Regions from separate parts of the Streptomyces sp. NPDC028308 genome, predicted to be linked through region 1. Evidence: predicted binding sites of a transcription regulator. Region 1 holds the regulator's gene; each other region holds the start of a gene.
The links. The regulator HrcA, encoded in region 1, represses chaperone genes, less so after heat shock. The targets are predictions, from matches to a motif close to TTNGCACTCNGNNNNNCNGAGTGCNAA.

Region 1 (7,124 bases):
GGCCCACGCCGTCGGTGAGGACGACGTCCTCGCCGGACCGCAGCCGCTTCACGGAGACCGCGTGCCGTCCCTCGGCGCCGTCGAGCACGTACTGCCCGCCGCTGTCCGCGCGGAGGTCCTCGACCACGAACACCGGCGCGGTCATCGGGCCGTGCCTCCGGCCGGGTACGACGACAACGCTGTCTTAGCCGCGTCGAGTTCGGCGGCCAGCACCTCGACCAGCCGGCCGGCGGGCAGGTCGCGGGCCATGCGGTGGCCCTGGCCCGCCCACAGCGCCATGCCCTGCGGGTCCCCCGCCTTGGCCGCCGCCTTGCGCAGCGGCGAGGTCAGGTGGTGGACCTCGGGGTAGGCGGCGGGGGCGTAGGGGCCGTGCTCGCGCATGAAGCGGTTCACGAGGCCGCGGGCGGGCCGGCCGGAGAACGCCCGCGTCAGCTCGGTGCGGACGAACAGCGGGTTGGTCAGCGCCTCCTTGTGCACGGGGGCGGCGCCGGACTCGGGGGTGGCGACGAACGCGGTGCCGAGCTGGGCCGCGCTAGCGCCGGCCGCGAGCACCGCGGCGATCTGCGAGCCGCGCATGATGCCGCCGGCCGCGACGATCGGCAGCCGGACGCTCTCGCGGACCTGGGCGACCAGCGACAGCAGCCCGATGCCGGCGCCGTCCGTCTCCGGGTCGTCCCGGTGGGTGCCCTGGTGGCCGCCCGCCTCGACGCCCTGCACGATCACCACGTCGGCGCCCGCCCGCTCCACTGCCTGCGCCTCGTCGGCCGTGGTCGCCGTGACCATGGTCAGCGTGCCGACGCGGGCGAAGGAGGCGAGCACCTCGGGGGTGGGGCAGCCGAAGTGGAAGGAGACCGCGGGCACGGGGTTGTCGAGCAGGACCGCGAGTTTGGTGTCGTAGCCGTCGTCGCGTCCGCTGTCGGGATCGCCCAGCTCGGTGTCGTACCAGCCGGCCTCACCGGCGAGCTGGTGGGCGTAGACGTCGACGGCGGCCGGGTCCGTGTGCTCCTGCTGCGGCATGAAGAGGTTCACGCCGAAGGGACGGCCGGTGAGGCCGCGCAGCTGCTTGATCTCCTGGTACATGCCGTCGGCCGTCTTGTACCCGGCAGCGAGGAAGCCGAGCCCGCCGGCCTCGGAGACGGCGGCGGCCAGCTGCGGCACGGAGACACCGCCCGCCATGGGGGCCTGCACGATCGGACACCGAAGGAGATCGGTCAGCGCGGAGGACATGACGGCATGTTGTCACGTCCTCCGTACAAGTCCGAATCCGGCCGTCCGCCTGGCACAGGCCACCGGAATGTGCCTCTCCGGGCGGCCCGCGCGGGCACCGCGGGCTGCCCGGTCCGGGCGGCCCGCGCGCTCCGGCGTCAGCGTCCGTTGAAGGCGTCCTTCAGCCGGGAGAACAGGCCCTGCTGGCCGGGCTGGAACTGGCCGGTGGGCCGCTCCTCGCCGCGCAGCTTGGCCAGTTCGCGCAGCAGACGCTCCTGCTCCGGGTCCAGCTTGGAGGGGGTCATGACCTCGACGTGGACGATGAGGTCGCCCCGGCCGCCGCCCCGCAGGTGCGTGATGCCGCGGCCGTGCAGCGGGATCGACTGGCCGGACTGGGTGCCCGGTCGGATGTCGACCTCCTCCAGCCCGTCCAGGGTCTCCAGGGGCACCTTCGTGCCGAGGGAGGCTGCGGTCATGGGGAGGGTGACCGTGCAGTGCAGGTCGTCGCCGCGCCGCTGGAACTGCGCGTGCGGCAGCTCGTGGATCTCGACGTAGAGGTCACCGGCGGGGCCGCCGCCGGGGCCGACCTCGCCCTCGCCCGCGAGCTGGATCCGGGTGCCGTTGTCGACACCGGCCGGGATCTTCACCGTGAGGGTGCGGCGCGAGCGCACGCGCCCGTCGCCCGCGCACTCCGGGCACGGCGTCGGCACGACCGTGCCGAAGCCCTGGCACTGGGGGCAGGGGCGGGAGGTCATGACCTGGCCCAGGAAGGACCGCGTGACCTGGGACACCTCGCCGCGACCGCGGCACATGTCACAGGTCTGCGCGGAGGTCCCGGGGGCCGCGCCCTCGCCGTTGCAGGTGGTGCACACCACGGCCGTGTCGACCTGGATGTCCTTGGTGGTGCCGAAGGCCGCCTCGTCGAGGTCGATCTCCAGTCGGATCATGGCGTCCTGGCCGCGGCGCGTGCGCGACCGGGGGCCCCGCTGCGACGCGGTGCCGAAGAACGCGTCCATGATGTCCGAGAAGTTCCCGAACCCGCCGGCGCCGAAGCCGCCCGCGCCCCCGCCGCCGCTCTGCGAGAGCGGGTCACCGCCGAGGTCGTAGACCTGCTTCTTCTGCGGGTCCGACAACACCTCGTAGGCGGCGTTGATCTCCTTGAAGCGCTCCTGCGTCTTCGGATCGGGATTGACGTCCGGGTGCAGCTCGCGCGCGAGCCTCCGGAACGCCTTCTTGATCTCGTCCTGGGACGCGTCGCGGCGCACGCCGAGTACGGCGTAGTAGTCCGTGGCCACTTACGACTCCGCCAGGATCTGTCCGACGTACCGTGCCACTGCGCGTACCGCTCCCATCGTTCCCGGGTAATCCATGCGGGTCGGTCCGACCACGCCGAGTTTTGCGACTGCCTCGCCGCCCGAACCGTAGCCGACCGAGACCACGGACGTGGAGTTGAGCCCCTCGTGGACGTTCTCGTGACCGATCCGTACGGTCATGCCCGAATCCGTCGACTCGCCGAGCAGCTTGAGGAGCACGACCTGCTCCTCCAGGGCTTCGAGGACCGGCCGGATCGTGAGGGGGAAGTCGTGTCCGAAGCGGGTGAGATTGGCGGTGCCGCCGATCATCAGCCGCTCCTCGTTCTCCTCGACGAGCGTCTCCAGCAAAGTGGAGAGCACCGTCGCGACCGTACCGCGGTCCTCCGTCTCGAAGGCCTCCGGCAGATCCTGCACCAATTGCGGCACGTCCGCGAAACGGCGGCCCGCGATCCGGCTGTTGAGCCGGGCCCGCAGATCCGCCAGGGACGTCTCGCCGAAGGGCGCGGGGCAGTCGATCATGCGCTGCTCGACCCGGCCGGTGTCCGTGATGAGCACCAGCATGACGCGGGCCGGGGCCAGCGAGAGCAGTTCCACGTGCCGCACCGTCGAGCGGGTCAGCGAGGGGTACTGGACGACGGCGACCTGCCGGGTGAGCTGCGCGAGCAGCCGCACCGTGCGCCCCACGACGTCGTCGAGGTCGACGGCGCCGTCGAGGAAGTTCTGGATGGCGCGGCGCTCGGGCGCGGTCATCGGCTTGACGCCGGCGAGCTTGTCCACGAAGAGCCGGTAGCCCTTGTCGGTGGGGATGCGCCCGGCACTGGTGTGCGGCTGGGCGATGTACCCCTCGTCCTCCAGGGCGGCCATGTCGTTGCGGACGGTGGCCGGGGAGACGCCCAGCCGGTGGCGCTCGGTCAGCGCCTTGGAGCCGACCGGCTCCTCCGTCCCGACGTAGTCCTGGACGATGGCGCGCAGCACCTCGAGCCTGCGTTCACTGAGCATCGCGCACACCTCCAGCTGTCGGCACCTTGGTCGTCGCGGTCTTCGTCCTGGCACTCAGCGCGTGCGAGTGCCAGCGTTCCCCGGGCCAGTGTACGGCGGTGAGGTACGGCCCCGGCAAGGGCGGGCCCGTGACGCCCCGCCACGGTGTACGGACGTGTCCCGCCATGTCGCGCCGTCGTACCCCCTTGCCGCTAGCGTCTCCGTGTGACGGTGACTTGGGAAGAGGCGGGATGGGAGCAACTCGCCCCGCACGCCGGGCGGTGCCGGCTCCCGGGCTGGGACTGCACCGCGGGGCTCGTGGTGGGCGAGGGGGCGGCCCTCATGATCGACGCGGGGTCGAGCCTCGCGGAGGGCGCACGGCTGCGCGCCGAGGCGGGCCGGCTCCTGGGCCCGGAGCGGCGTGTGACGCACCTCGCACTGACGCATCCGCACTTCGACCACGTCCTCGGGGCCGCCGCCTTCTCCGGGGTGGAGGTGTTCGGCGCGGTGGGCCTGGACACCGCCCTCGCCCACGGACGCGAGGAACTGCGCGCCGACGCCGTGAGCAACGGCCTGGACCCGCGGGCGGCGGCGGAGGCGGCGGACCTGCTCGTCCGGCCCCGCCACCTCGTCTCCGGCGAGTGGACGCTGGGTCTCGGCGGCGGCACGCAGGTCCTGCTGGCGAACGTGGGCCCCGGGCACACGGCGTACGACCTCGTGGTGCTCGTGCCCGGCACCGACGGACCGGAGGTGGTGTTCTGCGGCGACCTCGTGGAGGAGTCGGGCGAGCCGCAGGCCGGTCCGGACGCCGTCCCGTCCCACTGGCCGGCGGCGCTGGACCGGCTGCTGGACCTCGGCGGCGAGGACGCGGTGTACGTGCCGGGCCACGGGGCGGCGGTGGACGCGGCGTTCGTCCGGGCCCAGCGGGACGCGCTGGCCGCCCGCTTCGGCGTGTCGTAGGCGCGGGCGGGCACTTCGGCGCGCGTCTTCTCCTATCGTCATCCGAATGCGCCAGTACTCTCCGGACCTGACCCCGCCGTGGAAGAAGCCCAAGCCCGTGCCCGAGGTCCCGGCCGACCCCGGTCTGGTGGTGGAGGAGCCCGGCACCGGTTTCTGCGGCGCGGTGATCCGCTGCGAGGCGGGCACGGTGACGCTGGAGGACCGCTTCGGCAAGCACCGGGTGTTCCCGCTGGAGCCGCGCGGCTTCCTGCTGGAGGGCAGGGTGGTCACCCTGGTGCGGCCCGCCGCCGGACCGGCCCGCCCCAGCCGCACCGCCTCCGGTTCGGTCGCCGTGCCCGGCGCCCGCGCCCGCGTGGCCCGGGCCGGCCGCATCTACGTCGAGGGCCGGCACGACGCCGAGCTCGTCGAGCGGGTCTGGGGCGACGACCTGCGTATCGAGGGCGTCGTCGTCGAGTACCTGGAGGGCGTCGACGACCTCCCCGCGGTGGTGGAGGAGTTCGGGCCCGGTCCGGACGCCCGGCTCGGGGTCCTGGTCGACCACCTGGTGCCCGGTTCGAAGGAGTTCCGGATCGCCGAAGGGGTCACGAGCGAGTACGCGCTCGTCGTGGGCCACCCCTACATCGACATCTGGGAGGCCGTGAAGCCGTCCTCCGTCGGCATCGCCGCCTGGCCCCGGGTACCGCGCGGGCAGGACTGGAAGACCGGCGTCTGCCGCGCCCTCGGCTGGCCCGAGAACACGGGCGCCGCCTGGCAGCACATCCTGTCCCGGGTCCGCTCCTACAAGGACCTGGAACCGGAACTCCTCGGCCGCGTCGAGGAACTGATCGACTTCGTCACGGCACCGGAGTAGCGCCGCGCCCGGCACGGCACGGCACGGCAAGGGGTCCGAAGGCAGACGCCAGCCCGGCCGACGGCTGGAGGACGGGGGCAGACCTCAGCCGCCCGGCGTTCGAGGACGAGCGCGACACCCGAGGACCCGGGGGGCGAATTTCAGCCCGTCCGGCGCTTGAGGACGAGCGCGTCAGCGCGACACGAGGGCGACATCAGCCCGCGGGGCGCTCAGAACAAGGGCACCCGGGTCCCGGGGGAAAATTCAGCCCGTCCGGCGTTTGAGGACAAGCGCGTCAGCGCGACTCGCCGTCCCGGGTCCCGGGTCCCGGGTCCCGGGTCCCGGGTCCCGGGGACGGAACCCCAAGGCACGGAGGAAAGCGGGCGGACCTCAGTCCACCAGGTCCCGTACCACCGCGTCCGCGAGCAACCGCCCCCGCAGGGTGAGCACGGCCCGCCCGGCCTCGTACGGGCCCGCTTCGAGGAGACCCTCGGAGAGGGCGCGACGGGAGGCAGCCAGGCCCTCGGGCCTGAGCAACGACAGCGGGCAGCCCTCACGCAGCCGCAGCTCGAGCAGGATGCGCTCGACCCGCCGGTCCTCGTCGGCGAGCAGCTCGCGTCCGGCGCCCGGCGAACGGCCGGCGGCCAGCGCGGCGGCGTACGCCCCGGGATGCTTCACGTTCCACCACCGCACGCCGCCGACGTGGCTGTGGGCACCGGGCCCGGCACCCCACCAGTCGGCGCCGCGCCAGTACAGCTCGTTGTGCAGGCAGCGTCCCGCGTCCGAGGTCGCCCAGTTCGAGACCTCGTACCAGTCGAAACCCGCCGCCGCGAGCACCTCGTCGGCGATGAGGTACCGGTCGGCGTGCACGTCGTCGTCGGTCATGGGGACCTCGCCGCGGCGGATACGGCGGGCGAGCTGCGTGCCCTCCTCCACGATCAGCGCGTACGCGGAGACGTGGTCGGGACCGGCGCCGAGGGCGGCGTCCAGGGAGGCCCGCCAGTCGTCGTCGGTCTCCCCCGGGGTGCCGTAGATCAGGTCCAGGTTGACGTGGTCGAAGCCGGCGGCGCGGGCCTCGGCGACGCACGCCTCGGGCCGGCCCGGGGTGTGGGTGCGGTCGAGCACCTTCAGGACGTGCTGCCGTGCGCTCTGCATGCCGAAGGAGATCCGGTTGAAGCCCCCGGCGCGCAGGGTGGCGAGGTAGGCGGGGTCGACGGACTCCGGGTTCGCCTCCGTGGTGATCTCGGCGTCGTCCGCGAGCCCGAACTCGTCGCGGACGGCGGCCAGCATCCGTACCAGGTCGTCGGCGGCCAGCAGTGTGGGCGTGCCGCCTCCGACGAAGACCGTGCGGACCGGGCGAGGGTCGTCGCCCAGCACCTTGCGGGCCAGCCGGACCTCGTCGATCAGGGTCGACGCGTAGTTGTCGCGGGAGGCGAGCACGCCTCCGGTGCCCCGCAGCTCGGTGGCCGTGTAGGTGTTGAAGTCGCAGTAGCCGCAGCGGGTCGCGCAGTACGGGACGTGGAGGTAGAACCCGAGGGCGCGCTCGGCGGCCCCGGCCAGGGCGTGCTCGGGCAGCGCCCCGTCGTCGGGGACGGGCTCACCGTCGGGGAGTGCGGAAGGCATGCCCTCCATTGTCCAGCACGGCTCACCCGTCCCGGTCCGCGTGGTCCGGGAGGCGGGGGCGGGGCGGCCGGTCCGGCTGCTCCGCCTGGAGGACCAGGAGGGCGAGGTCGTCCTCGGGCGGCTTGCCGCCGAAGGCGTGCACGAGCCGCCGGACGCGCTCCGCGATCAGCTGGGCGCTCAGTCCGACGCAGCCCGCGAGGGCGGTCGCGAGTCCG
Region 2 (7,124 bases), on a different contig from region 1:
GACGTACTTCTTCGGCCTCGGCTCCGTCGAACGGCCGGCCGGGGCCCCGGCGGACACAGCGGCGGATACAGCGGCGGACACGGCGGCGGCCCCGCGCTGACCGGCCCGGCCCGCGCTGTCGGCGGCGTGTGCGATTCTCGTAGGACAGCACTCCGCCCCGGGAGGGACACCGCACGCCCATGAACCACGCACAGCTGACCGCCCTGGGCCGCGCGCTGCGGCTGCTGGGCGAGCACGGCGAGGCGCTCGGCGCCGACAGCCCCGACGCGAAGCTGCACGAGGTCAAGGCCGACCTGAAGCGGGCCCTGGACCTGCTGGAGGAGACCGTCACCACGGCGGTGCCCACCACGCGCTGCGCCGAGCACCCGACCGGGCCGGTGGACGAGGGCGCCGTCGACCTGTGCCTGCTGTGCGAGACCCGGCGCCGGGCCGCCCGCCGCTCCGAGGTCAACGGCTCCTTCGCGCACGGCCGCCCCGGCGGACCCGACGACTCCCCCGACCGCACCCAGTCCCGCTACGGCGTCCGCGCCGACCGCCCCCAGCCCCAGCAGCGCTGGCTGCCGGAGGTGTGGAACGGCCAGGCATGGCAGCTGTGCGGCACCCCCCGCCGCGACCGCCACGAGGCCGAGCGCTACCTCGCCGCCGAGCGCAGGTCCCCCCGCCCCGGGATGGCCTACCGCCTGGTCCACGAGTTCACCGACTACGAGGTCCTGCGGATCTGGGGCACCCCCGTCAAGATCGACATCGAGCCGATGGGGAACCTGTAGGCGGACCGGGAGCGGACGGGGGCCGTCCCGGCTCCGGCCCCCTTCCGCGCGGTCACGGCAGGCGCGCCTCCGCGTTGAGCCGCCGCACCCGCGCCCGCAGCACCTCCCCCGGCGGGGCCTCCGCCAGCGCCTCCGGCGGGCAGTCCCACTCCCGCCCGCCGCCGGGCGGCCGCAGCTGTACGAGGCCGCCCTCGTGTCCCATCACCCGGCCGAGCCGGCCGTCGCGCGTGTCGATCGCGTACTCCTCGCTCACGCGCCACCGCCCTCGTCGGCGGTGCCGCGGCCGCGGAGCACGGCGGCCAGCTTCCGCGCGGTGCCCACGTTGCACCGGCCGAGCGCGACCAGGGCGAACGGCTCGTCGCTCGCGCCGCTCACCGGATCGATCCGCAGCGACGGCAGCACCACGCCGACTCCGGCCAGCGCCGCCCGCAACTCCGCCACGATCTCCTCCGTCGGCCGTACGTGTGTACCCGGTGTCATCTCCATCGGAGCGTTCCCTCCACGCTGAGTGTTCGTGTTCGGTACTCAGCGTGGTCGGGGGCCCCTAACCTGGCCAGAGACGGCGTCTCAACAACCCAGGCTGTGTGACAGGGAGTTGCCATGCCCGGACCGAAGGACCTCGACCCCGCGTCCTCGCCCCGCGCCATGATCGGGGCGGAGTTGCGGCACGCCCGCGAGAACGCGGGCCTCAGCCAGGCCGAGCTGGGCGAACCGCTCTTCGTGAGCGGTTCGTTCATCGGCCAGCTGGAGGCCGGGACACGGCGGCTGCACCTCGAATACGCCGTCCAGATAGACGAGATCCTCGGGACCAAGGGGTTCTTCGAGCGCAACTGCCGGGCGCTGGCCAGGTCCCGGTACCCGGACCACTTCGCCGAGGCGGCGGAGGCAGAGACGATCGCAACGTCGATCAGGCACTACATCCCGCTGCTCATCCCCGGCCTTTTACAGACCCCGGCATACGCCGAGGCGCTGTTCCGCAGCTACCGGCCGACGCTTCCGGACGCTCAGATCGAGGAGTTGGTGGCTACCCGGATGGAGCGGACCCGGCTCCTCGACGATCCAACAACGCCGTTGTTGTGGGTGGTCCTGGACGAGGCGGCGCTCCGACGCCCGATCGGTGGGCCGGCGGCGATGGCAGAGGCTCTGCGCCACATCGCGGACTTGGCGCGCCGCAGCCGGATCATCATGCAGGTACTGCCGTTCGACGCCGGTGCCCATGCCGGCTTGGGCGGCTCGCTGAAGCTCATGGAGTTCGATGACGCATCCCCTCTGTGCTTCGTTGAAGGAATCGACATGGGGAAACTGGAGGACGACCCGGCAGCCGTGGCCCGGCACAGCCTCACCTTCAGCCTCCTCCAGGCGACGGCACTGGCGCCTGCGGCTTCGCTGGCCCTGATCGAGACCTTGGCCCATGATTACGAGCATGGAGAACAACACCCATGAGTACGAACTGAGTTCGGTCACATGGCACAAGTCCAGCTACAGCAACGGTGCCGGTGGCGACTGCCTCGAAGTCGCCGATGGTCACCCCACACTGGTCCCCGTGCGGGACTCGAAGAACCTCGGCCCGGTGATCGCCTTCGGCGTCTCCGCGTGGGCGGTGTTTGTCGGGCACGTCGGCGCCGACGGCTGACCGGAGCGGGACCCAAAAAAAGAGGGGGCGGCGCCCGCGTCACGGCAGGCACCGCCCCTCGATACGGGCGGGGTCAGCTCAGCGAGCCGAGCGCCGCCGCGTCGTACGCCTTCAGCTCGTCGTAGCGGCCGGCCAGGACCTTCGCCGCCCACTCCGGGTCCTGGAGCAGCGCGCGGCCGATCGCGACGAGGTCGAACTCGTCGCGCTCCAGCCGGTCGAGCAGGTCGTCGATGCCGCGGACCGAGGAGCCCTCGCCCTGGAAGGCCTTGAGGAACTCGCCGTCCAGGCCGACCGAGCCGACGGAGATGGCGGGCTTGCCGGTGAGCTTCTTCGTCCAGCCGGCGAGGTTCAGGTCGGACCCGTCGAACTCGGGCACCCAGTAGCGGCGCGTGGAGGCGTGGAAGGCGTCCACGCCGGCCGCGGCGAGCGGGGCGAGGATGGCCTCCAGCTCCTCCGGGGTCTCGGCGAGGCGGGCGTCGTAGTCCTGCTGCTTCCACTGCGAGTAGCGGAACAGGACGGGGAACTCGGGCGAGACGGCGTCCCGGACCGCGGCGACGATCTCCGCTGCGAACTTCGCACGGGCCACCGGGTCGCCGCCGTACGCGTCGGTGCGCCGGTTGGTGCCGGACCACAGGAACTGGTCGAGCAGGTAGCCATGGGCGCCGTGCAGCTCGACGCCGTCGAAGCCGATGCGCTCGGCGTCCGCGGCTGCCTTGGCGAACGCCTCGATGACGTCGTCGATGTCCTGCTGGGTCATGGCCTTGCCCTTGGGCTCGGCGCCGGCGGTGTGGATGCCGGAGGGGCCGACCGCGGGGGCGTCGGCGAAGGGCGGCTCGCCCGCCCGGCGGACCATGCCGATGTGCCACAGCTGCGGCACGATCGTGCCGCCGGCCGCGTGCACGGCGTCGGCGACCTTCGTCCACCCCGCGAGCTGCTCCTCGCCGTGGAAGCGCGGCACGCTGTCGCTCTGGCCGGCGGACTCGTGGCCGACGTAGGTGCCCTCGGTGACGATGAGGCCCACGCCCGCGGCGGCGCGCCGCGCGTAGTAGCCGACCACGTCCTCACCGGGTACACCGCCCGGCGAGAACTGCCGGGTCATCGGTGCCATCACGATCCGGTTCGGGACGGTCAGGCCGTTCAGGGACACGGGTCGGGAAAGGATCTCGGCTGCGCGGGACGCGGCGTCGGCTGTCACGTGAGGGCTCCTCGGGGCGGGGAAGACGGACATTCCGGTGGGTATGTGCACGTGCATTGACCCACCCTCTCGACAACGGTCCCCGGCGCCGCGGCATTCCGTGTCCTCGCCGTGCCGCGGTGTGATCCCGGCCACGTGGGCGGGGGCTCCCGCCCCGGAAACGCCCGAGGGCGGCACCCCCGGGAAGGGGTGCCGCCCTCGGAAAGGACGAGCCTGATCCGGAAGGATCAGAAGTCCATGTCACCGCCCGGCATGCCGCCCGGGGCGCCGCCGGCGGCGGCCTTCTCGGGCTTGTCGGCGATGACGGCCTCGGTGGTGAGGAACAGCGCGGCGATGGACGCGGCGTTCTGCAGGGCAGAGCGCGTGACCTTCGCCGGGTCGATGATGCCCTCGGCGATCATGTCCACGTACTCACCGGTCGCGGCGTTGAGACCGTGGCCGACGGGCAGGTTGCGGACCTTCTCGACGATGACGCCACCCTCGAGACCGCCGTTGACGGCGATCTGCTTGAGCGGGGCCTCCAGGGCGAGCTTCACGGCGTTGGCGCCGGTCGCCTCGTCACCCGTCAGTTCCAGCTTCTCGAAGACCGAGGAGGCCTGGAGCAGGGCCACGCCACCACCGGCGACGATGCCCTCCTCGACGGCCGCCTTCGCGTTGCGAACGGCGTCCTCGATGCGGTGCTTGCGCTCCTTGAGCTCGACCTCCGTGGCGGCACCGGCCTTGATGACGGCCACGCCGCCGGCCAGCTTCGCCAGACGCTCCTGGAGCTTCTCGCGGTCGTAGTCCGAGTCGGAGTTCTCGATCTCGGCGCGGATCTGGTTGACCCGGCCGGCGACCTGGTCGGCGGAGCCGGCGCCGTCGACGATCGTGGTCTCGTCCTTGGTGATGACGACCTTGCGGGCGCGGCCGAGCAGGTCGATGCCCGCGTTCTCCAGCTTGAGGCCGACCTCCTCGGAGATGACCTCGCCGCCCGTGAGGATGGCGATGTCGCCGAGCATGGCCTTGCGGCGGTCACCGAAGCCCGGGGCCTTGACGGCGACGGACTTGAAGGTGCCACGGATCTTGTTGACGACCAGGGTCGACAGGGCCTCGCCCTCGACGTCCTCGGCGATGATCAGCAGCGGCTTGCCGGACTGCATGACCTTCTCGAGGAGCGGCAGCAGGTCCTTGACGTTGCTGATCTTCGAGTTGGCGATCAGGATGTACGGGTCGTCGAGGACGGCCTCCATACGCTCCATGTCGGTGGCGAAGTACGCCGAGATGTAGCCCTTGTCGAAGCGCATACCCTCGGTGAGCTCCAGCTCCAGACCGAAGGTCTGGGACTCCTCGACGGTGATGACGCCTTCCTTGCCGACCTTGTCCATCGCCTCGGCGATGAGCTCGCCGATCTGGGTGTCGGCGGCGGAGATGGAGGCCGTCGAAGCGATCTGCTCCTTGGTCTCGACATCCTTCGCCTGCTCCAGCAGGGCACCGGAGACGGCCTCGACGGCCTTCTCGATACCGCGCTTGAGAGCCATCGGGTTGGCGCCGGCGGCGACGTTGCGAAGGCCCTCGCGGACCAGCGCCTGGGCCAGGACGGTCGCGGTCGTCGTGCCGTCACCGGCTACGTCGTCCGTCTTCTTCGCGACTTCCTTGACCAGCTCGGCGCCGATCTTCTCGTACGGGTCCTCGAGCTCGATCTCCTTGGCGATGGAAACACCATCGTTGGTGATCGTGGGGGCGCCCCACTTCTTCTCGAGGACGACGTTGCGACCCTTGGGACCAAGGGTGACCTTGACGGCGTCGGCGAGCTGGTTCATCCCGCGCTCGAGACCGCGCCGTGCCTCCTCGTCGAACGCGATGATCTTGGCCATGTGAAGTGGTCCTCCCGGACTGGGGTGGATTGCTCCGGACCGCGCTGGCGCCCGCGACGGACGGCCTGCCTGCCTCGTGGTTCCTTGCCCCACATGGCCTGCGGGCCTCACCGACCCGGTCCTTCGTTGTCACTCTCACCTTCAGAGTGCTAACGCCAATGATTAGCACTCGACCCCCGAGAGTGCAAGGTGCTCCTCCCCAGCGAGCCCTATCGAGGGGGCGCGCGGAGCGCGTCGCGGCTGCCCTGCGAGCGCCTGCGCGGCCCCGAGCCACCCCCTCCGCGTCCGGAGCGGCGGGGACCCCGGCCGCTCCCGGGAACGCCCGAGGGGCCCGTACCCCTGATGGGATACGGGCCCCTCGACGTGAGTGAGTGCGTGCGTCGGTGGCCGATCGCGCCGAGATCAGACGGCGAGTTTGACCATGTCCGCCTGCGGACCCTTCTGGCCCTGCGAGATCTCGAACTCCACTCGCTGACCCTCTTCAAGGGTGCGGTAGCCGTCCATCTGAATCGCGCTGTAATGCACGAAGACGTCCGCACCACCGTCGACCGCGATGAAGCCGTACCCCTTCTCCGCGTTGAACCACTTGACGGTGCCCTGAGCCATGCCTAACTCCCCTATTACTGGCCCTTGCACAGATCCACACTTCGCGGATCCGGGTCAGACCTCACCCCCCAACGGTTGGGGGTGTGCGCCGGAACGCGTCGACCGCGGCTGAATGTATCTGTCCAACTGCCGTCTGCAACAGGTCAATCGGACGAGAATTCCGGGCATCGGCGATCGGCCGTATGTGGAGAATTCACACATATTCAGGGCAAGTCGGGCCCCGTAAATGCCGTAAAAGGCTCAAAAATGCCGGGTACATTGGCTGCTTCTTATCGGGCACCGGGTCGGTGTTCATATGCACCCGGCATGGAAAGCGAAGCGGCTTCCCCAACTGTACCGCGCTCAACCATGCAGAATTGCCCCCTCCGTTTCTCTCACGGAGAGGGCAATCCGGTTGAACGGTGCGTCGTCAGCAGCCGCCGGCCACGGCCGGGATGATCGAGACGCCGGCGCCGTCGGGCGTCGCCGTCTCCAGGCCCTGCTCGAAACGCACGTCGTCGTCGTTCACGTACACGTTCACGAAGCGGCGCAGCTTGCCCTGGTCGTCCAGGACGCGCGCGGCGATGCCCGTGTGGTTCTTCTCCAGGTCCGAGATGACCTCGGCGAGGGTCGCGCCCTCCGCCGGGACCTCGGCCTTGCCGCCCGTGTAGGTGCGCAGGATCGTGGGGATGCGAACGTTGACGCTCATGATGCGAGGCCAGCCTCTCGGAAGGAGTCCAGGTTCGGGCGGATGGTCGCGGTCAGACCGGTCCCGGCCACCGCGTCGAGGGTCTTGAGGCCGTCACCGGTGTTGAGGACGACCGTGGTCAGCGCCGGGTCCAGGGCGCCGCTCTCGATCAGCTTCTTCGTGACGCCCACGGTCACCCCGCCCGCCGTCTCGGCGAAGATGCCCTCGGTGCGCGCCAGCAGCTTGATCGCGTCGACGATCTGGCCGTCGTCGACATCCTCCACCGCGCCGCCCGTCCGGCGCGCGATGTCGAGGACGTACGGCCCGTCGGCCGGGTTGCCGATGGCGAGCGACTTGGCGATCGTGTCCGGCTTCTGCGGCCGCACGACGTCGTGCCCCGCCT
Region 3 (7,124 bases), on a different contig from region 1:
TGACGACGATCTTCAGCTCGGAGTCGCCGTCGGACAGCACGTCGCAGTCCACGGTGACCGGTCCCACCGAGGGGTGCTCGATCGTCTTGTGGTCCTCGCGGTGGGCCGCCACCCGCCCGGTCGCCCACAGCTCGGCGAACCTCGCGTTGCCCGCGTCCAGCTCGCGGACCAGCGCGGCCAGGCGGGCGTCCCGCGGGAAGCGGCCCGCGGCGCGGCGCAGGTCGGAGACGACGGCCGCGTCGGTGGCGGCGCGGTCGGTCTCGGTGACCGGCCACTGCGCGAGGCGGGCGGGGCCGCCGTCCACCGGGAACCTGTCGCGGGCGAAGTTGCGCAGCCGGGGCGGCGTGGCCGAGGGGTCGCCGAGCAGGGCGGCCCATCCCTTGTTCCACCACACGAGCTGCCAGTCCGCCGCGAAGACGGCGACGGCGACGTCCCCGAGGCGGGCCAGCACCCGCCGCACGCCAGGCGGGACGTGGTCGGAGATCGCGCCGTCCGCCGGCGGGACCAGCCGGGCCAGCCGGTACAGGTGGTCGCGCTCGGCGGTGGACAGCTGAAGCGCACGGGCCAGGGACGCCACCACCGACGCCGAGGGGGTCGTGGCCCGCCCCTGCTCCAGACGTACGACGTAGTCGACCGACACCCCCGCCAGGTCGGCCAGTTCCTCGCGCCGCAGTCCGGCGGCGCGGCGTCCGACCGCCACCGGCAGTCCGGCGGCCGACGGGGGCAGCCGGTCCCGCCAGGTGCGGATCATCGCGCCCAGTCCGGTTCCGGGGATCGTCGCCATGATCCCCATGCTCCCGCATCACCGGCCGTACGGGCGGCGGCGAGGGTGGTACTGCTCTTCCCTGTGTCGGACCGTCCCTGGAACGACTTCCGGACCGGGGCCATGGTCGGACGTATGACCATCACTTTCATCACCGGAGCCAACAAGGGTCTCGGCCGCGAGACCGCCCGCCGCCTGGCCGAGCACGGGCACACCGTGCTGGTCGGGGCCCGCGACCGCGAAGAGGGCGAGAAGGCCGCCGCGGCGGTCGGCGCGCGCCACGTGCTGATCGACGTGACCGACGACGCGTCCGTGGCCGCCGCCGCGGCGGACGTCGCCCGGCACGAGGGCCGGATCGACGTCCTGATCAACAACGCCGGTGTGCACGGCCCGCTCGGCGACCCCGGTGACCTCACCGCCGCCGAGGCGCTCGCCGTCCTCGACGTCAACGTGGTCGGCGTCGTCCGCACCACCACCGCGTTCCTGCCGCTGCTGCGCCGTTCCTACGACCCCGTGATCGTCAACGTCAGCAGCGGTATGGGCTCCCTCGCCCTCACCCACGACCCGGCCCGGCCGGAGTCGCGTGTCGTCGCGCCGCTGTACACGTCCTCGAAGGCGGCGCTGACGATGCTGACCACCCAGTACGCCAAGGCGCTCGAGGGCGTCCGTGTCAACGCCGCCGACCCCGGCTACACGGCGACCGACCTCAACGGGCACAGCGGCCCGCAGACCGTCACCGAGGGCACGGACGCGATCGTGGCCCTCGCCACCGAAGGGCCCGGCGCCGGCACCGGACGCTTCGTCTCGCGGCACGGCGAGATCGCCTGGTCATGAGCCCGGACCGGCCGCCCGCCGGAACGGAGGAAGCCTCCCTCGCCCCGGACGGGGAGAGGGAGGCTTCCGGAAGGTGTGCCGCTCCTCCCCCGCGGGGGAGGAGAGCCGCCTCGGTGCGCTAATGGCCTCAGTGGGAGTGGCCGTGACCGTGACCGTGGCCCGCGTCGCCCTCGTCCTCGGCCGGCTTCTCGACGACCAGGGTCTCGGTCGTGAGGAGCAGGGAGGCGATGGACGCCGCGTTCTCCAGGGCGGAGCGGGTGACCTTGACCGGGTCGATGACGCCGGCCTTGACCAGGTCGCCGTACTCGCCGGTCGCGGCGTTGAAGCCCTGGCCCTTGTCGAGCTCGGCGACCTTGGAGGTGATGACGTAGCCCTCCAGGCCGGCGTTCTCGGCGATCCAGCGCAGCGGCTCGACGGCGGCGCGGCGGACGACCGCGACACCCGTGGCCTCGTCGCCGGTCTTGCCGAGGTTGCCCTCCAGGACCTTCACGGCGTGGACGAGCGCGGAGCCACCACCGGAGACGATGCCCTCCTCGACCGCGGCGCGGGTCGCGGAGATGGCGTCCTCCAGACGGTGCTTCTTCTCCTTCAGCTCCACCTCGGTGGCGGCGCCGACCTTGATCACGCACACGCCGCCGGCCAGCTTCGCGAGGCGCTCCTGGAGCTTCTCGCGGTCCCAGTCGGAGTCCGTGGCCTCGATCTCGGCCTTGATCTGGTTGACCCGGCCGACGACGTCCTCGGAGTTGCCGCCACCGTCGACGATGGTGGTGTCGTCCTTGGTGACGGTCACGCGGCGGGCGGTGCCGAGCACGTCCAGGCCGACCTGGTCGAGCTTGAGGCCGACCTCCTCGGCGATGACGGTGGCACCGGTGAGGGTGGCCATGTCGCCGAGCATCGCCTTGCGGCGGTCGCCGAAGCCGGGGGCCTTGACCGCGACGGCGTTGAACGTGCCGCGGATCTTGTTCACGACCAGGGTCGACAGGGCCTCGCCCTCGACGTCCTCGGCGATGATCAGCAGCGGCTTCGAGGAGTTGGTCTGGATGACCTTCTCCAGCAGCGGCAGCAGGTCCTGGATCGAGGAGATCTTGCCCTGGTGGATCAGGATGTACGGGTCGTCGAGGACGGCCTCCATACGCTCCTGGTCGGACACCATGTACGGCGACAGGTAGCCCTTGTCGAAGGCCATGCCCTCGGTGAAGTCCAGCTCCAGACCGAAGGTGTTGGACTCCTCGACGGTGATGACACCGTCCTTGCCGACCTTGTCCATCGCCTCGGCGATGAGCTCGCCGACCTGGCTGTCCTGGGCGGACAGACCGGCGACGGCGGCGATGTCGGACTTCTCGTCGATCGGGCGGGCGGTCGCGAGGAGCTCCTCGGACACGGCCTTGACGGCGGCGTCGATGCCCTTCTTGAGCAGGGCGGGGGACGCGCCGGCGGCGACGTTCTTCAGGCCCTCGCGTACGAGCGCCTGGGCCAGCACGGTGGCGGTGGTCGTACCGTCACCCGCGATGTCGTTGGTCTTGGTCGCCACCTCCTTCACCAGCTGGGCGCCGAGGTTCTCGTACGGGTCCTCGACCTCGACCTCACGGGCGATGGTCACGCCGTCGTTGGTGATGGTGGGGGCGCCGAACTTCTTGTCGATGACGACGTTGCGGCCCTTGGGGCCGATCGTCACCTTCACCGTGTCGGCAAGCTTGTTGACGCCGCGCTCAAGGGCGCGACGGGCGTCCTCGTCGAACTTCAGGATCTTCGCCATGGAGCGATTCAGCCCTCTCGGAAAACTTGGGAGAAACGAACTGCGCCCCCAGCGCCCGGCTGATTAGGTCGCGGGGGCCAGGGGCGCAGCTCACTGCAAAACTGGGATGAACTACTTCTCGATGATCGCGAGCACGTCGCGAGCCGAGAGGACGAGGTACTCCTCGCCGCTGTACTTCACCTCGGTGCCGCCGTACTTGCTGTACAGCACGATGTCGCCGGTCTTCACGTCGAGCGGCAGGCGCTCGCCGTTCTCGAAGCGGCCCGGGCCCACGGCCAGGACGACGCCCTCCTGGGGCTTCTCCTTGGCGGTGTCCGGGATGACCAGGCCAGAGGCGGTGGTCTGCTCGGCGTCGAGCGGCTGGACCACAATGCGGTCCTCGAGCGGCTTGATGGCAACCTTGGAGCTGGTGGTCGTCACGATCCGACCTCCCCCTTCGGAGATCTCACGGGGTTAACTGTCTGAGGTGGCGACCAGGTGGATCCGTCGTCGCGGGTGCCGGACCTGCCCGTCGCTATTGGCACTCTCCAGGGGGGAGTGCCAGACCAGAGACTATGACCGCGATTAGCACTCGGTCAAGCGGAGTGCCAAACGGGCGGCGGCGCGGCGTGGGATTCCCACCCCGCGGGTGACCCCCCGGAGCCCCTACAGGTAGTCCTCCAGTCGGGCCGGGGTGAGGCCCTGGGCCCGGATGCGCCGCAGCAGGCGGGTGGTCGTCGCGGCGAGGTCGGGCTCGTCGGTGCCGAGGAGGATGTCGCCGGGGCGCAGGCGGCCGGGGCCGGGCTCGCGGCCGAGGACGACGGCCGAGATCCCGCAGTCGGCGGCGGCGCGCAGGGTGGTGGCGTCGTAGGTGCCGTACGGCGGGCGGAGCAGGCGGGGCCGGACGCCGAAGCGCTCCTTGAGCTTGTCCTGCTGGCCGCAGATCTCGGCGCGCTGGCCCGCGTACGGCAGGCCGCGCAGGGAGGTGTGGTCGAGCGTGTGGTTCTGCACGCTCACGCCGACCGCCCGCAGCCGGGCGAACTGCCCGTACCCCGGCCCGACGACCCGGTCGGTGAGGAACATGCTGACCGGCAGCCGGAGCTCGCGGACCATGGCGGCGAACCGCGGATCGCGCTCGGCACTGTCGTCATAGGTCAGGAAGACCACCTTGTCGCGGGTGGCGACGCGGTCGACGACCGGCGGCAGCGCCGGGTCGCCGGTCCCGCCGGGCGGCAGCGGGCCGGGGTCGAGCGGGGCCGCCGGCTGCCCCTGGCGGCGGTGGACGCCGGCGGGCGGCCCCTGCTGTCCGTGCGGGCGCACGCGCTGCGCCGCCTTCTTGCCGAGCCGCTCGATCGGGTCGACGGACTGGGCGCAGCCGGTGGCGCCGGTCAGCAGGGCGCAGGCCAGGAGCGTGCCGAGCAGGGTGCGCGTCCGCCCGGTCACCGCCGGTGCTCCGATCGCGCGGGACGGGCCGCCGGGCGGATCGCGCTCCTCACAGGTAGTCCTCCAGCCGCGCCACGGCGTACCCCTCGTGCGTGACCTTCTTCAGGAAGCGGCGGAGCATGTCGGGCATGGTGCCCTTCCAGTCCTCGCGGCCCCGGAAGTGGGTGAGCACGATGTCGCCGGGGTGCAGGGACCGGTCCCACTCGCGGTAGTCCCAGTGGTCGGGGAAGACCTCCTCGTTCCACAGCGGGGCGGCCTTGATCCCGCAGGAGCGGGCGGCGCGCAGGGTGTCCTCGTTGTAGTTGCCGTAGGGCGGCCGGAAGAGCGTCGGGCGCTTGCCGAACTGCTTCTCCATGGTGTCCTGCATCCCGCAGATCTCCCGTTTCTGCTGCTTGTACGACAGGTTCGGCAGATACGGGTGGTGGAGCGTGTGGTTGTTCAGGCCGACGCCCCCGGCCTGCATCCTCCTGAAGTAGCCGTAGTCCTCCTTCGCCAGGTAGTGGCTGAGGAAGGCGGTGTACGGGATCTTCAGCTCGCTCGTCATCCTCAGGAACGCGGGGTCCTTCTCGGCTCCGTCGTCGATGGTGAGGAAGACGACCTTGTCCTTGGTGGGGACGGTGGTGAAGACGGGCGGCAGCTCGTCCTGGCCGTCGACCTCGAAGCCCTTGCGGGTGCCGATCACCGGCTTCTTCTCCGGCGCCGGCGGCGCGGTCAGCGGTGTCCGGGTGAGCCCCCAGCGCTTGGCGGCGGCGACCCGCGCGGCGTGCGCGGCGCGCAGTTTCGAGGCGTACGCGTCCAGCGCGCGGGCGGGCGGGGCGTTCAGTGGCTGCTGCCCGGAGGCCGGGCGCACGCCGGAGCCCGCGTCCGCGCACCCGGCGGCGAGCACGGCGGCGGTGAGCACGAGGAGACCGCCCCGGACCCCGCGCAGCGCCCTCCCGGCGGTTGCCGCACCGCGCAGCGCCGCACCACAAAACAGCGTCCGCTCCGTGCGATTTCCGTCATTTTGTCGTACTGGTCGCATGGTGCCGGATCCTCGCAGGTGACCGTCCGCCGCCCGGGCCGACACCGCCGCCGGACGCGCGCCGTCCACCGACTGGCCCACAATGGGCCGGTGACCGACCTGGACCCGCTGGCCTCCTTCGCCTCCCTGCACACCCCCGGGGGCCGTGCCCTCCTCGACGAGGTGCGCGGCACCGACCCGGCGCGGGAGCTGGCCGTCGCGACCCGGCTGCGCCGCGAGCACCCGGCGTCCCTGGTCACGGCGGCACTCGCGCAGGAGCGGCTGCGGCAGCGGGCGGTGGCGAAGTTCGGGGCCGGGGACGCGGAGCGGATGTTCTTCACGCCGGCCGGGGTGGAGCAGTCCACGCGGACGAGCGTCGCGACGTACCGCGCGGAGCGCTTCCGCGCGCTCGGCGTGCGCTCGGTCGCCGACCTGTGCTGCGGCATCGGCGGGGACGCGATCGCGCTGGCCCGCGCCGGTATCCGGGTCCTCGCGGTCGACCGGGACCCGCTGACGGCGGCGGCGGCCCGCGCGAACGCCGAGGCACTGGGCCTCGCGGAGCTGATCGAGGTGCGCGAGGCGGACGTCACGGAGGTCGCCACCGACGCGTACGACGCGGTCTTCGTGGATCCCGCCCGGCGCGGCGGCCGGGGCCGGATCTTCGACCCCGAGGCGTACTCGCCGCCGCTGTCCTGGGCGACCGCGGCGGCGCTGAAGGCACCGCGGGCCGCGCTGAAGATCGCGCCCGGCGTCCCGCACGAGGCGGTCCCGGCCGAGGCGGAGGCCGAGTGGATCTCGGACGGCGGGGACGTGAAGGAGGCCGTGCTGTGGTTCGGCACGGAGCCCGGGCTGATCCGGGCCACCCTGCTGCCGGGCCCGCGCGGACTGCGCGGCCGGGGTCTGCCCGACCCGCCGGTGCGTCCGCTCGGGCGCTACCTGTACGAGCCCGACGGCGCCGCGATCCGCGCCCATCTCGTCGCCGAGGTGGCCGAGGAGCTCGACGGGGGTCTGCTCGACGAGACGATCGCGTACATCACCTCCGACCACCTGCGCCCGACCCCGTACGCGACCGCGTACGAGATCACCGACCGGCTGCCCTTCAACGTGAAGAAGCTGAAGGCGCTGCTGCGGGAGCGGGAGGTCGGCATCCTCACGGTCAAGAAGCGCGGCTCGGCCGTCGAACCGGAGGAACTGCGCCGCAAGGTGAAGCCGCAGGGCCGCAACTCGGCGACGGTGTTCCTCACCCGGGTGGCGGGAGCGCCGACGATGCTGGTCGGCCACCCGGCGTAGGCCGACGCGAGCCGGGGCTCACGGCGCCGGGGCCCGGGTTCGGCGGCGCCGAGGGCTTC

Region 2: a site for HrcA is predicted at 5,611-5,637, ahead of groL (chaperonin GroEL). Genes of this name have one in related genera too.
Region 3: a site for HrcA is predicted at 3,918-3,944, ahead of groES (co-chaperone GroES). Genes of this name have one in related genera too.

Annotation. Positions count from the first base shown of each region.
Region 1 is NZ_JBVHTO010000001.1:568,399-575,522, reverse strand. It holds gene ACZ4VA_RS02380 (16S rRNA (uracil(1498)-N(3))-methyltransferase) at 1-145, opposite strand, end outside; gene ACZ4VA_RS02375 (nitronate monooxygenase) at 142-1,227, opposite strand; gene dnaJ (molecular chaperone DnaJ) at 1,365-2,501, opposite strand; gene hrcA (heat-inducible transcriptional repressor HrcA) at 2,502-3,518, opposite strand; gene ACZ4VA_RS02360 (MBL fold metallo-hydrolase) at 3,723-4,457, shown strand; gene ACZ4VA_RS02355 (DUF3097 domain-containing protein) at 4,504-5,307, shown strand; gene hemW (radical SAM family heme chaperone HemW) at 5,677-6,909, opposite strand; gene ACZ4VA_RS02345 (SpoIIE family protein phosphatase) at 6,932-7,124, opposite strand, start outside.
Region 2 is NZ_JBVHTO010000010.1:417,202-424,325, forward strand. It holds gene ACZ4VA_RS24890 (PTS transporter subunit EIIC) at 1-100, shown strand, start outside; gene ACZ4VA_RS24895 (hypothetical protein) at 180-767, shown strand; gene ACZ4VA_RS24900 (hypothetical protein) at 820-1,020, opposite strand; gene ACZ4VA_RS24905 (hypothetical protein) at 1,017-1,253, opposite strand; gene ACZ4VA_RS24910 (helix-turn-helix domain-containing protein) at 1,368-2,210, shown strand; gene ACZ4VA_RS24915 (DUF397 domain-containing protein) at 2,191-2,400, shown strand; gene ACZ4VA_RS24920 (NADH:flavin oxidoreductase) at 2,474-3,595, opposite strand; gene groL (chaperonin GroEL) at 3,823-5,448, opposite strand; gene ACZ4VA_RS24930 (cold-shock protein) at 5,851-6,054, opposite strand; gene ACZ4VA_RS24935 (MoaD/ThiS family protein) at 6,464-6,742, opposite strand; gene thrC (threonine synthase) at 6,739-7,124, opposite strand, start outside.
Region 3 is NZ_JBVHTO010000009.1:276,508-283,631, reverse strand. It holds gene ACZ4VA_RS22375 (helix-turn-helix domain-containing protein) at 1-784, opposite strand, end outside; gene ACZ4VA_RS22370 (SDR family NAD(P)-dependent oxidoreductase) at 899-1,597, shown strand; gene groL (chaperonin GroEL) at 1,725-3,353, opposite strand; gene groES (co-chaperone GroES) at 3,465-3,773, opposite strand; gene ACZ4VA_RS22355 (polysaccharide deacetylase family protein) at 3,999-4,775, opposite strand; gene ACZ4VA_RS22350 (polysaccharide deacetylase family protein) at 4,825-5,796, opposite strand; gene ACZ4VA_RS22345 (class I SAM-dependent methyltransferase) at 5,887-7,065, shown strand.